2 linked regions of the Ilumatobacter coccineus YM16-304 genome follow. Each later gene encodes a partner of the first gene's protein in a complex. Links are inferred from orthologs where the notes say so. Each region holds a gene or a part of one and is shown on either strand. Other genes may lie near its edges.

Region 1 (8,243 bases):
CTCGCCGGTGGCGACGTCGGCGCCGGCCGCCTCGCCGAGCCGGAGCGCATCGTCGCCGAAGTCGAGCGAGTGCTCGGCCCGAACGACCTCGACGGCGTCCGCCTCGTGGTGTCGGCCGGTGGCACTCGCGAGCCGATCGACTCCGTCAGAGTCATCGCCAACCGTTCCTCGGGCAAGCAGGGGTACGCCGTGGCCGCCGAAGCGCTCGCTCGCGGCGCATCGGTCACGATCGTGTCGACCGTCTCACTCCCGACGCCGCCCGGGGCGGTGGTCGTGCCCGTCGAGACCGCCGCCGAGATGCATGCGGCGATGAACGCTGCGGCAGACGACCACGACGTCGTGGTCATGGCGGCAGCGGTCGCCGACTTCCGTCCGGCGTCAGCGGCGACCGGCAAGATCAAGAAGCGCGATGGCGTTCCCGAGATCGTGCTCGAGCCGACTCCTGACATTCTCGCCGGACTCGGAGAGAACAAACGGGCCGGTCAGGTGCTCGTCGGATTCGCCGCAGAAACCGACGATCTCATCGCGAACGCGACGTCCAAGCTCGAGAAGAAGCGTCTCGATCTCATCGTCGCCAACGACGTCGGCGCTCCCGAAGTCGGGTTCGCTCACGACACCAATGCGGTTACGCTGCTCAGGCCCGACGCGAAGCCTGTCGAGATCGACCTTGCTGCCAAGCGAGATGTTGCCCGGGCCGTCATCGACACGATCGTCGACATCAGACGCACGCGCTGATCCGTCGACGATGACCAGATCACAGTAGACAGGACATCACATGGCCAATTACTCGTTCACCTCCGAATCCGTCACCGAGGGGCATCCCGACAAGATGGCGGACCAGATCTCCGACGCCGTGCTCGACGCCATCCTCACCGAGGATCCCGACGCTCGAGTCGCATGCGAAACGCTGGTCACGACCGGCCTGTGCGTCGTCGCCGGCGAAGTCAGCACGACCGCCTACGTCGAGATTCCGAAGATCGCTCGCGAGACCATCAACGGCATCGGCTACGACAACGCGCTGTTCGGTTTCGACGGCAACACGTGTGGCGTCATGGTCACCCTCGACGAGCAGAGCCCCGACATCGCGCAGGGCGTCGACACGAGCGAAGAGTTCCGTGGCGGCACCGCCGGTGAAGATCAGCTCAACCTGCAGGGCGCGGGCGACCAGGGCATGATGTTCGGCTACGCCTGCAACGAGACCGACGTGCTCATGCCGCTGCCGATCAACACGGCACATCGCCTGTCGGAGCGTCTCGCCGACGTGCGCAAGTCGGGTCAGGTTCCGTACCTGCGCCCCGACGGCAAGACCCAGGTCACCTTCGAGTACGACGAGAACGGCAAGCCGGTCGCACTCAAGGCCGTGCTCATCTCGACGCAGCACCAGGACGGGATCGACCGCGACACCGTCATCCGTCCCGATCTCATCGACCAGGTCATCCGCCCCGTCATCCCCGAGCAGTTCGCCGACGACGACTACGAGATCTACATCAACCCGACCGGCAAGTTCGTCATCGGTGGCCCGGTCGGCGACTGTGGCCTCACCGGCCGCAAGATCATCGTCGACACCTACGGTGGCATGGGCCGCCACGGCGGCGGCGCCTTCTCGGGCAAGGACCCATCCAAGGTCGACCGCTCGGCTGCCTACGCCGGCCGTTGGGTCGCCAAGCACGTCGTCGCTTCCGGCGCCGCCGATCGCTGTGAGATCCAGCTCGCCTACGCCATCGGCATGGCGCAGCCGATGAGCATCCTCGTCGAGACGTTCGGTACCGCTGCCGAAGATCCGGCGAAGATCGAAGCCGCCGTTCGCTCGACGTTCGACCTGCGTCCCGGCGCGATCGTGCGCGACCTCGACCTCAAGCGTCCGATCTACAAGAAGTCGGCTGCCTACGGTCACTTCGGTCGCGAAGAGTTCCCGTGGGAGCAGCTCGACCGCCTCGACGACTTCAAGTCCGCGCTCGGCGCCTGACCTGACCGCACGCATCGAATTGTGTGACCGGCCGTGACCGACGGGTTGCTGTTCGGTCACACGGTTCGATGCGCTCGCGTGTTGCCCGACGTCACCGGGCTGGCGAAACCGTTCGACTACTCGATTCCTGACGACCTCGTCGATCAGGTCGAGGTCGGCACGATGGTGCGTGTCGAGCTGCACGGCCGCCGTATCGGTGGCTGGGTCATCGAGCTCCCCGACGAGCCGGCGGTCCCGGCCGACGAACTCAAGCCCATTGCGAAGGTGCGCGGTCATGGGCCCGCGCCCGAGCTGATCGAACTCGCTCACTGGGCCTCGGTCAGATGGGCGGCCCGTCGCATCCGCCCGTTCCTCGTCACCGCCTCACCGCGCAACGCGGTCCGGACGTTGCCGCCCCCGCACCGGCGGGCGACTGCGCCGGCCCCGAGTTCGCCGGCCACGACGAAGCTGCTCGAATCGGGTGGCGGTGTGCTCCGGCTGCCACCGCGCAGCGACGTGCTGCCCTCGGTGCTGTCGGCGATCGGCCTCGGCCCGACTCTGGTGGTCGTGCCCACCAACCACGACGCAGCGCTGCTGGCGTCACGCCTGCGGCGCACCGGCGCGACGGTGGCCTACGTGCCCGACGACTGGGCTGCGGCGGCCGGTGGTGTCGACGTGGTGATCGGTTCGCGCAGCGCCGCCTGGATGCCGTGCGCCGGCCTGGCCGCAGCGATCGTGGTCGACGAGCACGACGAGGCGTTGCAAGACGAACGCTCGCCCACCTGGCATGCACGCGACGTGGTCGCCGAACGGTGCCGCCGGGCCGGGGTGCCGGCCGTGTTCGTGTCGCCCGCGCCGACGCTCGTCGCGGTCGAAGAACTGGCTGGCCCCGGAGGTGTCGTTCATCCGCCGCGAGATCGCGAGCGCTTGCACTGGCCGCGAGTCGAGGTGGTCGACCGGACCGACGAGGACCCGTGGAAGCGCTCGTTGATCACCTCGGCGCTCATCGAACGGCTCCGTGATCCGCTGCAGCACGTCGTGTGCGTGAGCAACATCACCGGTCGCGCCCGGGTGTTGGCGTGCCGTACGTGCCGGGAGCTGATCCGCTGCGAGACGTGTGATGCGGCGGTCGGCCTGACCGACGACAACCGGTTGTCGTGTCGGCGATGTGGAACCGAGCGGCCCGCGGTGTGTCAGGCGTGCGGTGCGTCGAAGTTCGCCAATCTGCGACCCGGCGTGACGCGCCTTCGCGAAGAACTGGAGGCGGCCGCGAACCGACCCGTCGTCGCCGTGACCGGTGCCGACGACGAGCCGCCGAAGCGGGCCGACATCTACGTGGGGACCGAAGCGGTGCTGCACCGGATCGACAGAGCCGACGTCGTCGCGTTCCTGGAGTTCGACTCCGAGATGCTGGCGCCACGGTTCCGGGCCTCGGAGCAGGCGCTCGCGTTGATCATTCGAGCCGGCCGATTGGCGCCGGAGGTGATGATCCAGACGTTCAACCCTGACCACGAGGTCGTGCAGGCGGCGTTCCGCGCCGATCCCGACCTCGTGCTCGATGCCGAACGCTCCCGACGCGAGATGCTGCACCTGCCGCCGTACGGCGCGTTGGCATCGATCTCCGGCGGGTTCAGCGACGAGGTGATCGAGCAACTCGACCGAGACGTCGTGCAGGTCGGGCACATCGACGACGATCACCATCTCGTTCGTGCCGAATCGTGGACCGTGCTCGGCGAGGCGCTCAACGCCGCCGAACGCCCGCCCGGAGCGCGCATCCGAGTCGAGGTCGACCCCGCCCGCATCTGACCCGCTTGTTTCTTTTCGTCCCGGTCCAAGGGAAACAACCGGTCGTGATCCGATACGGTCGAACGCCCTCATGACTGCTGACCTGTTCCCCGACCTCACCGACGAGCAGGCCCGATTTCGCGCGGCTGGGGCCGCTCGCGACCGGATGATCGAACGGTTCGAAGCGCTCGATCCCTCGGCGTCCGCCGACGAGATCACCCAGGAGTTCGTCGAGATGACGGTGGGCGATGCGCTGGAATCGTTGCGCAGCCCGGGGGCCGGCGAGTTCTTCGGACGGATCGACTGCGACGATCTCGACGGGAGCGATCGCGAGGAGTGGTACATCGGCCGGCGTCACATCGAAGACGACGCTCACGACCCGGTGGTGGTCGACTGGCGGGCGCCGATCGCCGCGCCGTTTTACCGAGCGACGGCGATCGACCCGCTCGGCGTGGCGTTCCGCCGTCGCTTCACCCTCGACGACGGAGCGTTGACCGCCTACCTCGACGAGCATCTCGACGACCCGGACGCCGGGGGAGCAGCGGCCGGAATCCCCGACCCGGTGCTCGCCGAGATCGGCGCCGAGCGCAGTGGTGAGATGCGCGAGATCGTCGCGACGATCCAGGGCGAGCAAGACGTCGTGATCCGCTCCGACATCGACCAGGTGCTGATCGTTCAAGGCGGACCTGGCACCGGCAAGACCGCGGTCGCGCTCCACCGAGCGGCGTACCTCCTGTTCGAACATCGAGCTCGCTTGGCCCGCGACGGCGTGCTGATCGTCGGCCCCAACCAGGCGTTCCTCGACTACATCGGCAACGTCCTGCCGTCGCTGGGTGAGCGCAGCGTGCGCCAGGCGACCGCACAGGAGCTGTGCATCCCGCGTGTCGAGGTCACGGGTGTCGACGACGCCGAGGCCGCTCGCTGGAAGGGGGCAGCCGATCGGCTCGCCGACCTCGAAGCAGCGGCGCTCGGAGCGATCAGCGCCCCCGACGACGACATCGTCGTGCCGATCGGCGTGCGCAATCACGTCATCAGCGCTGCCGAGTTCGCCGGATGGGTGGCGACGGCGAAGGCGGGCAACACGCCGATCAACGAGCGCCGGGCTCGTCTCACGGCGATCGCCAAACGTGAACTCTTGCGGCGTAGCGGCAAGGACGATGCGTGGGCGAGCGCCGGTCCGTTGAAGTCGGCGATCACCAAGGCGTGGCCGACCCAGAAGCCGATCAAGCTCGTCGACCGGTTGCTCGCAGCGCAGCTCGGTGGCCCGAAGGGCAAGAAGCGGGCATGGACGCCGGCCGACCAGTTGCTTGTCGACGAAGCGAATTCGCTGCTCGACGGATCGCCGTTCACCTATGGGCACGTCGTGGTCGACGAAGCACAAGACCATTCGGCGGTCGCGCTCCGTGTGATCGGTCGCCGCAGTCCGGCGTCGTCGATGACGCTCGTCGGCGACGTCGCTCAGTCCACCACGCCGGCGGGCCAGGAGCGTTGGAACGACGTGTTCGCGCATCTCGGACCCGACGGCTCGTCGGGAATCGTCGCCGATCTCACGATCGGCTACCGCGTGCCCGAGCCCGTGCTGAGCGTCGCGAACCGCTTGCTCCCGCTCACCGATGTCGACGCGACCGAGAGTCGCAGCGTGCGACTCGCCGGCGATGCGCCCGTGTGGGAATCGTGCGGCAGCGACGAGTTGCCTGGTCGCGTCGCCACCGAAGCTGCGGCGCTGAAGAAGAAGCACAAGGTCATGGGCATCGTGGCGCCGGCTCGACTGCACGATGCGATCGGCGCGTCGCTCGAAATCGAAGGTCTGACCGGGGTGGCGCACGTGCACGACCTGGGGCCGACCGAGGTGCCGGTGTTCGAGGCACACGCCGTGAAGGGACTCGAGTTCGACGGCGTGCTCGTCGTCAACCCGCACGAGGTGCTCGCCGAGGGCCGGTTGGATGTCGAGCACACACCTCGCGGCGCCCGATTGCTCTACGTCGCGATGACTCGCGCCGTCCAGCGACTGGTCCTCGTCACCGACTCCACGCCACCCGCCGTCATCGCCAACTGACCAACCTGGTGATTTCCTTCCCGGATGGAAATGACCAGGTTGGTCAGTCCGAGGTGAGGGCGAGCAGGCGGAAGCCGGCTTTGCTGGCCACGCGGGAGGTGGCGTAGCCCTGGCCGATCAGCCACTTCTGCAGCGAGTCGGCGCCGAGGTGCTTCTGCACTACGAGGGTTGCGGTGCCGTCGTCGGTGAGGCGGCCGAGCCAGTCGGTCAGCAATTCGCGCAGCGCCGGTTTGCCGATTCGGATCGGCGGATTCGACCAGATCGTCGCAAAACGCACGTCGTCGGGAACATCGCCTGGCGCGGCGACGCGCACGTTGGTGATCCCGTTGCGCTTGGCGTTGCGGGCGCACAGTTCACGGGCTCGCGAGTTGACGTCGACCGCCCACACCGTCGAACCGGGGGAGCGGCGAGCCATGGTCAGAGCGATCGGTCCGGCGCCGCAGCCGAGGTCGAGCAGGTGCCCCGACGAGGCCAGTGCGGCGTCGGAACGGATGAGCAAGCTCGTGCCGTTGTCGACGTGACCACGGCTGAACACGCCACGGTCGGTCTCGAGCGTGAACGCGGTGTCGGGCAGTGTCACATCGATCGTGACGGGGTCTGACGGGACCGTCGGATCGTCGTCGAAGTAGTGCGCGTCGGCGGTTTCGGACCGGCCCGTCGCAGCGTGATGATCGTCATGTTCGTCGGGTTGGGGGGCCACGGGCCCTAGCCTGGCAGCAATGTCGTACAAGATCAGGACATACGGCGATCCGGTGCTCAAGAGCAAGGCACTGAAGGTCGCGGACGTCGACGGGAAGATCATCCGGCTCGTCGACGACATGTTCGACACGCTCGTCGAGTCGGGCAATGGCATCGCGCTCGCCGCGCCGCAGATCGGTGTGCAGAAGCAGGTCGTCGTGTGGGACCTCGGTGACAACCCGATGGCGATCATCAACCCCGAGGTCGTCGAGTCCGACGGCGAGTGGGCGTACGACGAGGGCTGCCTGTCGATCCCGGGCTTGTACGTCGAGATGATCCGACCCAAGACCGTGCTCGTCCGCGGTGTCGACCTGCAGGGCGAGATCATCGAGATCGAGTCCGACGAACTCGAAGCGCGCATGTTCCAGCACGAGATCGATCACCTCAACGGCGTGCTGATGTTCGATCGTCTCGAAGGCGACCAGCGGGCCGAAGCGCTCGCCGAGTACCGCCGCATCGAAGAGCAGACCGCCGCCGAGGCGGCCGCCGCTCGCCGCAACCCGTTGCGCCGGCTGCGGTCGAGTTGAGGCTGGGCGAGTGAAGCTCGTCTACCTCGGCACCCCGGAGATGGCGGTTCCGCCGCTCCGCGCACTGGTGGACGCTGGTCACGATGTCGTTCGCGTCATCACCCGCATCGACAAGAAGCGGGGCCGGGGCGGCGCTCTCTCGCCGAGCCCGGTGAAGGCCGCTGCGCTCGAACTCGGGCTCACCGTCTCGCACGACCCCGACGACGTGCTCGCTGCCGTCACCGACGATGGCGCCGAACTCGGCGTGGTCGTGGCCTACGGACGCATCATCAAGCCACACCTGCTCGACGTGCTGCCGATGGTCAACCTGCACTTCTCGCTGTTGCCGCGGTGGCGTGGCGCCGCACCCGTCGAGCGGGCGCTGCTCGCCGGCGACGCCGAGACCGGTGTCGACGTGATGCGGGTGGAGGAAGGCCTCGACACGGGTGGCATCTACGCCGAACGTCGGGTGCCGATCGGCGACGACACGACGGCCGACGAGTTGCGCCGCACGCTCGTCGACGTCGGCGCCGATCTGCTCGTCGAGCAACTGGCGACACCGGTGACCGACTGGATCGACGATCCGACGCCGCAGCGCGGTGAGCCGCTCTACGCGTCCAAGCTGACCAAGGACGAGTTCGAGATCGACTGGTCGCAGTCGATGATCGACGTGCACCGCCGGATCCGCGTGGGCGGCGCCTGGACGACGTTCCGGGGCAAGCGGCTCAAGATCCACGCCGCCGACCTCGTCGACGGCAGCATCCTCCCGACCGTGGTGCAACCCGAAGGCAAGGGCCCGATGGCATTCGACGCATGGCGCAACGGCGCACAACCCACGGCCGACGAACGGTTCGGCGGCCTGTGAGCGACCAGCCGGACGCCGACCAGACGGCCTTCGCCCCGCCGACGGGCAAGCCGCTCAACCGCAAGCAGCGCAGAGCTGCGTTGCAGACCGGCCGCAAGACGGAGGTCGGAACGACGACGCCGAAGCCGACCTCGCGAACGGCAGCGCGCGGCATGGCCCGAGGCGTCGCCCTCGACGTGCTTCGCCGTATCGAGAACGACGGGGCCTACGCCAACCTCGTGCTCGGCCCGATGCTCGCGGCGTCGGATCTGTCGGAGCAGGACCGCAAGTTCGCCACCGAACTGGTCTACGGCTCGACCCGCATGCGCCGAGCGTGCGACGCGATCATCGACCGTTTCGCCAATCAGC
Region 2 (8,277 bases), 1.7 Mb from region 1 along the record:
CACGAGCGAGCGGATGCAACGCTGAGCAGCAACGCCGATGCCGGCCGGCGTCCACTCGCACGCGTAGCGAATTCGATCCGGCACGATCGGTAGGTTAACGATCGTGCGGATCGCCCTCGCAACTCCGTTCGACCCCGGTTTGGCCGGCAACGGATCATCGTTGCGCGCTCGTTTCTGGCGCGAAACGCTCGCCGAGATGGGCGACCTCACGACGTTCGTGGTCCCGGTCAGCACCCCGTCCCCGGTCGTCGACGCTCAACCCGAGCTCGGCGAGTTCCGGGTCGTCGAGCCGATGCCGATCGAGAACGCGGTGTTCCCAGAGCGCTCGCTGCTCGCGTCGGAGTACCTCGGCGTCCTGACCGGGGAGACCGCTCCACCCTTCGATCTGATCGTCGGCTTTCGTTCGTATCTCGGACCGTTCGCCGTGGGTCTGCGCGGCGGCTCGCCGGCGTGCCTCGTCGTCGACCTCGACGACGACGATGTGGCGTTCCACGACTCGCGTGGCGAACACGACCTCGCCCGACAGCACCGCGTGATGATCGACTGGTTCGCTCCGCACACCGACCTCCTCGTCAGCGCGTCGGGATTCGGGTCGACCGCGATCGTGCCGAACGTCGCCCCGAGCTCGCCCGTCGCCGAGCCGGCCGCTCCCCCGACTCACCCGCCGATTGTCACGATGTTCGGCAACCTCGACTACGCGCCGAATCGTGACGCAGCGCGTTGGCTCAGCACCGAGGTCTGGCCGCTCGTGTCACGCCTGGTCCCCGACGCCGAACTCGTCGTGTGCGGCACCGGCAGCGACGACCTCGACCACGGCATCGGCTTCGTCGACGATCTCGGCGCTCTACTCGAGCGTTCGAGGTGCACCGTCGCCCCGATCCTCAGCGGCTCGGGAACGCGCATCAAGATCCTCGAATCGTGGGCGCACGGCGTGCCCGTCGTGACGACGAGTCTCGGCGTCGAAGGCCTCGACGCTCGAGACGGCGTCCACGTGCTCGTCGCCGACGACGCTGCGTCGTTCGCAGTGCGCATCGTCGACCTGCTCGACGACCCGGCGATGCGAGCGTCGCTGAGCCGAAGCGGCCTCGAACTCGTGGCCGACCGCTACGCGAAGCCGCATGTGGCGACCGCGGCACGCGAACTGCTCGACCAGACGGTTCGACGGTCGATCCGTCGCCCCGGGCCGGCACAGGCGGACGATCTCGACCTCGCGGAGGCCGACGACGGCCTGGTCGTGTTCGAACCCACGGCTTCGGCCGCGCATCACCTCAATCCGTCGGCAGCGGTCGTGTTCATGCTCTGCGACGGTGCCACCGACGCGGTCACGATCGCCGAGCGATATGCCGAGACCTTCGGGCTCGACGAGCCACCACTGGCGCAGGTCGTTCGCACGATCGACGACCTCGTTCACAAGCGCCTCCTCGAACCCGCCTCCTGGACCGTAGCCCCGACGCCTCGGCAGTGAGTCGTCGCGGTCGTCGGCGAGGTGCAAACATCGGACGATGTCGAACGCCGAGAACCGTCCAGTCGCACTGATCACCATGGCCACCGGGTACGTCGGTCCGGCCCTCGCCCGCACCATGGCCGACCGCGGGTTCGATCTCGTGCTCCACGGCACGGCCGGCGACGGCACGATGGTCGGCGTCGAGGAATCGTTCGACAGCCAGATCGCCGACCTCGCGAAGCGCGGCGCCGACGTGCTCACGATCAGCGACGTCGATCTCACCACCCGAACCGGCAACCAGTCGATGATCGAGCGGGTACTCGAACGATTTGGACGGCTCGACTCGGCATGTCTGGTCACCGGACTCATCGTCACCGGCAAGTTCCTCGACATGACCGACGACCAGTGGGCCAAGGTCAAGGCCACCAACCTCGACATGGTGTTCCACGGACTCCAGGCGGTGCTGCCCCCGATGGTCGCGGCCGGCGCCGGGCAGTGCGTGGTGTTCACGTCGGCCACCGGCGGGCGTCCCGACCCGATGGTGTCGATCTACGGCGGCACCCGAGCCGGAGCGAACGGCATCGTGCGTGCCGTCGGTCTCGAACACGCTCGCCACGGCGTGCAGGTCAACGCGATCGGCACCAACTACATGGACTTCCCGGGCTTCCTCAAGGCGTCGCGGGCCGACGGAGACCCCGAACGTCGGGCCATGATCGAAGCGCAGGTCCCGCTGCGCCGACTCGGCACGATGGACGAACTGTCGAGCGTCACGGCTGGTCTCCTCGACGGCTCCAACCGCTTCCAGACCGGTCAGTTCTTCGACTTCTCCGGCGGCTGGGGCGCCTGACCCCAGCCCGTCATTCGGTGTCAGACACCAGTTGACGCACCAGTTGACGGACGACCTTCGACGGCGGCCGGGTCAGGACTGCAGCGAGAGCAACTCGACGAGCATGTGGGCGGTGGCGCCCCACACGGTCTCGTCGTCGAGGTGGAAGAAGTGGAGCGGCCGGTCGACCGGCGCGAGGCCCCAACGCTCGCGGTGGTACGTGCCCGGACGGGTGAGCTCGGCGATCGGCGTCCACATCACCCGGTCGGCTTCCATCGTCTTCGGTTCGAGCTCGAGGCGGTCGTCGAGCGTCGCCACGATCGGCACGATGTAGCTCTTCGACACGAACGTCGAGAGGTGACCGAGTTCGCCCACCACCGTCGGTCGTTGCGGTGAGAGCCCGACCTCCTCGTGCGCTTCGCGCAGCGCCGTCTCGATCGGCGACTCCCCCGGGTCGCAGCGGCCTCCCGGGAAGCTGATCTCACCCTTGTGGTTGCGCAGCTGCATCGATCGACGGGTGAGGAGCACCTCGGCCCCGGCCGGGCCGTCGGCGAGCACCAGGAGCACCGCCGAGTGCTTCGCCTCGGGAAACGTCGGTGCGATCGGGGCGGGCGTGTCGATGACCGGTCGGGTCAGTTCGTCGACCGACCACGTCGCCCCGAGCGGCCAGGGGGTCTCGTACTCCTCGACCGCGCTGGGCGGACGCGGGATGGTCTGGCGGCCGCCTCGGCGACGGGGAGTTCCGTCGGGTCGAGCGTTGGCGCCGTTCGTCATCGTCACCGATCGTTCAGCCCTTTCACGGTGTGAAGTCTACGAGTCGGTCGAGTGCGGTCAGTCGGCGGAGGTGTCGTCGTCGGCCGACAGGTTCTTCTTCACGCGCTTGGCCATGTTGATGCCGTCGCCGACGATGCGACCGGCCTTCTGTCCGACCTCTTCGCTGGTCGGCCGCGCCGGCTTCTTGCGCTGCGACTTGGCGCTACGCCGTCGCTCCTTGCGTTCGTCACGGGTGGCGAAGTCGGTGTTCCACCACACGAACGCGAGCACCACGGCGAGCAGCACCATCAGCACGCGAGCATTGTCGCCGAGCGCGATCGTCGGTTGCACGGCGGCGACGACGACGGCAGCGATGATGGCGATGTCGATGATGCGATGCAGCTTGCGGCCGTAGAGACGGAACGCTCCCGCCGGTCCGATGGTGAGCGCGGCGTTGATCATGATCGCCACACCGAGCGCGGCCGGGACCGCCGGCGTTTCGCTCTGGATGCTCGACGACACGAACACGGCGCCGATGAGGTACTCGACCCCTTGATGCAGCCAGAACGGCCGCATCGCTCCTCTCGGTTCGCTCGCCATACGTGGCGAGGGTACCCGCGCCGGACGCTTTGTCTCAGAGACAAACCGTCCGAGGGTGATATCCGGCCAGGCCAGATGTCGTCGCGTGAGGGTGATATTTGGCCAGGCCAGAAATCACCCTGTATCGAAGCGGGAGTCGCCCCGCAGCGCGCAGCGCCACACGGCGAGTCTGTCGGCGATGGAACTGACGACCGGAACGAACCGCCGTGACCGCCAGCGCGTTCGAAGAACGCAAAAGGGGAGCCGGCTCGAAGCCGGCTCCCCTTTTGACTGAACGTGAAGACGACGAAGTCGGCTTCGAGCTGACGGAGTCAGCGTGGCGGGACGGAGTCCCGCCGAACGGTCACATCATGCCGCCCATGCCGCCCATGCCGCCGCCGGGCATGCCACCCATGCCGGCGTCGTCTTCGGGCTCGTCGGCGACGAGGCACTCGGTGGTGAGGACCATCGCGGCGATCGACGCAGCGTTCTGGAGACCCGCACGGGTCACCTTGGCCGGGTCGATGATGCCCGCAGCGATGAGGTCCATCATCTCGCCCGTCGCGGCGTTCATGCCCATCGAACCCTCAGCGGCTTCGACTTCCTTGACGACGACAGCGCCTTCGAGGCCGGCGTTGTTGGCGATGTTGAGGCCCGGCGCGATGAGCGCGGTCCACACCGTCTTGGCGCCGGTCTTCTCGTCACCGTCGAGCGAGTCGACGACCTTCTGCACGGCGCCACGGGCACGGATGAGGGCGGTGCCGCCACCGGCGACCACGCCTTCCTCGATGGCCGCACGAACCGACGACACGGCGTCTTCGATGCGGTGCTTCTTCTCCTTGAGCTCCACTTCCGTGGCAGCGCCGACCTTGATGAGCGCAACGCCACCGGCCAGCTTCGCGAGACGCTCCTGGAGCTTCTCACGATCCCAGTCGGAGTCGGTGTTCTCGATCTCGGCCTTGATCTGGTTGACACGAGCTTCGATGTCGGAGCTCTCGCCACCACCGTCGACGATGGTGGTGTTGTCCTTGGTGATCACGACGCGCTTGGCGGTACCGAGCAGGTCGAGCGTGACGTTGTCGAGCTTGAGGCCGACTTCTTCGCTGATGACCTGGCCACCGGTGAGGACGGCCATGTCCTGCAGCATCGCCTTGCGGCGGTCGCCGAAGCCCGGGGCCTTGACGGCAGCAGCGTTGAACGTGCCGCGGATCTTGTTGACCACGAGGGTGGCGAGCGCTTCGCCTTCGATGTCTTCGGCGATGATGACCAGCGGCTTGCCGGTCTGCATGACGGCCTCGAGGGTCGGCAGCATCGTCTGGACGGTCGAGATCTTGGCGCTGTGCAGGAGGATGTAGGCGTCTTCGAGGACGACTTCCTGGCGCTCGGTGTCGGTGACGAAGTACGGCGACAGGTAGCCCTTGTCGAACTGCATGCCCTCGGTGAAGTCGAGCTCGGTGCCGAACGTGTTCGACTCCTCGACCGTGACCACGCCGTCCTTGCCGACCTTGTCGATGGCGTCGGCGATGACTTCGCCGACCGAAGCGTCGGCGGCCGAGATGGTGGCGACCGAAGCGATGTCGCTCTTGTCGTCGACGTCCTTGGCCTGGCTCTGGATCGACTCGACAGCGGCGGCCACAGCGGCCTCGATGCCCTTCTTGATGGCCATCGGGTTGGCGCCGGCGGCGACGTTGCGCATGCCGGCGGTGACCATGGCCTGAGCGAGCACGGTCGCGGTGGTCGTACCGTCACCGGCGATGTCGTCGGTCTTGGTGGCGACTTCCTTCACGAGCTGGGCGCCCATGTTCTCGAACACGTCTTCGAGCTCGATCTCCTTGGCGATCGACACACCGTCGTTGGTGATCGTCGGAGCGCCGAACTTCTTGTCGAGCACGACGTTGCGACCCTTGGGGCCGATGGTGACCTTGACGGCGTCAGCGAGCTTGTTGACACCGGCTTCGAGTGCGCGGCGCGCCTCGTCGTCGAATTTCAGAATCTTTGCCATATCAGTTGTCTCCTAGCGGATGTATTGGCGAGTGGGGAAAGTGTTGCGATTGGTGTGGAGGGGTCAGCCGACGATGGCGAGCACGTCGCGGCTGTTCAGGACGAGCAGGTCTTCTCCGCCCGAGCTGACCTCGGTGCCGCCGTACTTGCTGTACATGACGATGTCACCGACGTTGATGCCGACTTCGATCAGTTCGCCAGTGGTCTCGGAGCGCTTGCCCGGGCCGACGGCGAGCACTTCGCCCTGCTGCGGCTTTTCCTTGGCGGAGTCGGGGATGACCAGACCGGATGCGGTCTGCGTCTCGGCCTCGGCAGGCCGGACCACGATGCGGTCATCGAGTGGCTTCAGGTTCATGTTTCATGCCTCCATTGGCAGTTCACGTAGTGAATTTCAGTGCGGATTGGTTCGACTCGACTTCGAGTCACGCTTGAGGTCACACACGCTTTGGCACTCCCTCAAACCGAGTGCCAACACTACGCCTCGCGATCGGAGTTGGCAACCGGCAAGCGAGAGTGCCAATCGAGGTACTGCGGTTCAGGCAGGAGGCGGATCGAAGGCGAGCTGTGTGCCCACCCACGGCGCCGCGATGGTGCCGAATCGCTCCGACACGATGTCGGCGGGCATCGCCGCATCGAGGAACCAGCCCTGGACGAGGTGTGCGCCGTGGCGCCTGGCCAGTTCGAGGTCGGCGAAGGTCTCGACACCCTCGATCACGACGTCGAGGCCGAGGTTGAGCCCGAGCGAGATGATCCCGGCGAAGAGCTGCGCCTTCTTCGGGTCGCGCGACGCTTCGGCGAGGAACATTCGATCGATCTTGACCTGCTGCACCGGGAGGTCGTGCAGGTAGCTGAGCGACGAGTAGCCCGTTCCGAAGTCATCGATCGACAGCGTCACGCCGAGCGCGATGATGTCGTCGAGCAGGCGACGCGTCTTGGCGTCGTCGCGCTGCACCACCACGCTCTCGGTGATCTCCAGGCACAGACGACCGGGCTCGACCCCGTGGCGGCGAATCGACGCTCGCAGCATCTCGAGGAACTCCGGCTGCCAGAGCTGCATCGTCGACACGTTGACGGCGACGACCGGAGTGTCGAGCTGATCGTCGCACCACCGTCCGATCTGTGCGCAGACCGCCTCGATGACGTACTCGCCGAGCGCGCTGATGAGGCCGGCGTTCTCGGCGGCGGCGACGAACTCGACCGGCGGAATCGGCCCTTCGACGACGTGGTGCCAGCGGGCCAGCGCCTCGACCGATCGCAGTTGTCCGTCGGTGGCGGCGTAGAGCGGCTGGTACTCGAGGCTGATCTCGTGCTCGTGGAGCGCACGCCGCAGCTCGGAGGCGAGGTGGATCCGCCGCTGGTTCGACGATGACATGCTCGGCGAGTACAGCTGCCAATGGCCTCGACCGTTGCGCTTCACGGCGTAGAGCGCGAGGTCGGCGTTGGTCATGGCGGTCTCGATGCTGACTCCATGCTCCGGGAGCACGGCGACACCGACACTCGCCGTCATCGTGGTCTCGCCGGCACGCGTCTGGCGCACCTCGGTGACGCTGCGAGTGACTCGCTGGGCTGCGGCCTCGATCGCCTCCGGGGCGATGTCGCCCGGCGCGGTCAGCAGTGCGAACTCGTCACCTCCGAGGCGAGCGAGGAACTCGCCCGGCAGCAGTGCCTCGCCGAGCGACCTCATCACCGACTTGAGCAGTTCGTCACCCGCTTGATGGCCGAAGGCATCGTTGACCGCCTTGAACGAGTCGAGGTCGATGATGAGCAGCGCGAAACCGAGGGTCGCCGGCTCGTCGACGGTGCGGAACCGGCTGATGCGTTCGTCGAGCTCGCGCACGAAGGCGGCACGGTTCGGCACCCCGGTCAGGTCGTCGTTGTACGCGCGGTGCTCGAGATCGTCGCGGAGTTCGACCACCTTCGCGAGTCCGCTCGCGAGATAGCCGATCTCGTCGCGACGATCGGTGAGGCCCACCGCCGTCGACGCGCCCGGCGATCCGACGTCGTGCGCGACCTTGATCAACCGGTTCATGGGGCGGAACGCGAAGAACATCACCACGATGCCCGACGCCGCCATCACCGACAGCAGGACGATCATGGTGATCAGCACGCGTCTCGCGGCCTGGGAGTTGCTCACCGTGAGGTCGTCGACGAATCCGACGTCGACCGCCAGGATGCCGACCGTCGCCTCGGCCCCGTCGACGATGGGCACCAGGTAGGCGTAGCGGGAGCGGCCGGCGACGGGCACTTCGCCGCTGTACGGCTGACTGTCGACGAGCGAGTCGTACGCCGGGTGGCCCTCGGCGATGATGCCCGGCTCGACCTGCGAGTTGCCCAGACGAGCGCCCGACGCATCGGTGAACGTCGTCGAGATCCGATCGAAGGCCGCTGACTCGGCGTTGTACCGAAAGATGTTCGCCGCGCCCTGGTTGACCTGCGCGACGGTGTCGAGGAGCGAGTCCCACGACGGAGCGGGTTCGAGCCGATCGATCGAATCGATCTTGATCACGACGGGCGACCCGTCGACCGAGCAGTCGACGGCGAACTCGCTGTGCTGCTGCTCGAACAGCGCGGCCGCAGCTCGCGCCGCCCGATCGACCCTGATCTCGGCGTTGTCGTGGTTGATCTCGCGGATCTCACCGAGTCCGATGAAGGCGAGCAGGCCCATCGAGAGGGC

What was found.
Region 2: the proteins of metK (region 1) and groL are in contact, whole or in part, in a cryo-EM structure (PDB 8P4O), measured with the Escherichia coli proteins. The link is inferred for Ilumatobacter coccineus YM16-304 from one-to-one orthologs.

What each region holds. Positions count from the first base shown.
Region 1 is NC_020520.1:2,273,482-2,281,724, forward strand. Bases 1-2,870 are described here. They hold metK (methionine adenosyltransferase), read left to right. Parts: upstream 1-775; coding sequence 776-1,966; downstream 1,967-2,870. Other genes in these bases: coaBC (bifunctional phosphopantothenoylcysteine decarboxylase/phosphopantothenate--cysteine ligase CoaBC), read left to right, coding at 1-735; YM304_RS10260 (primosomal protein N' family DNA-binding protein), read left to right, coding at 2,000-2,870. Outside these bases: more of YM304_RS10260, read left to right, coding at 2,871-3,751; YM304_RS10265 (HelD family protein), read left to right, coding at 3,822-5,786; YM304_RS10270 (class I SAM-dependent methyltransferase), read right to left, coding at 5,830-6,516; def (peptide deformylase), read left to right, coding at 6,506-7,051; YM304_RS10280 (methionyl-tRNA formyltransferase), read left to right, coding at 7,062-7,895; YM304_RS10285 (transcription antitermination factor NusB), read left to right, coding at 7,892-8,243. UniProt on the Escherichia coli protein: Catalyzes the formation of S-adenosylmethionine (AdoMet) from methionine and ATP.
Region 2 is NC_020520.1:3,977,892-3,986,168, forward strand. The notes cover bases 3,286-6,189. They hold groL (chaperonin GroEL), read right to left. Parts: upstream 5,605-6,189; coding sequence 3,967-5,604; downstream 3,286-3,966. Other genes in these bases: YM304_RS17735 (hypothetical protein), read right to left, coding at 3,286-3,623; groES (co-chaperone GroES), read right to left, coding at 5,668-5,958; YM304_RS23005 (EAL domain-containing protein), read right to left, coding at 6,139-6,189. Also shown: YM304_RS17715 (hypothetical protein), read right to left, coding at 1-84; YM304_RS23000 (PqqD family peptide modification chaperone), read left to right, coding at 104-1,465; YM304_RS17725 (SDR family NAD(P)-dependent oxidoreductase), read left to right, coding at 1,503-2,291; YM304_RS17730 (NUDIX hydrolase), read right to left, coding at 2,364-3,044; more of YM304_RS17735, read right to left, coding at 3,102-3,285; more of YM304_RS23005, read right to left, coding at 6,190-8,277.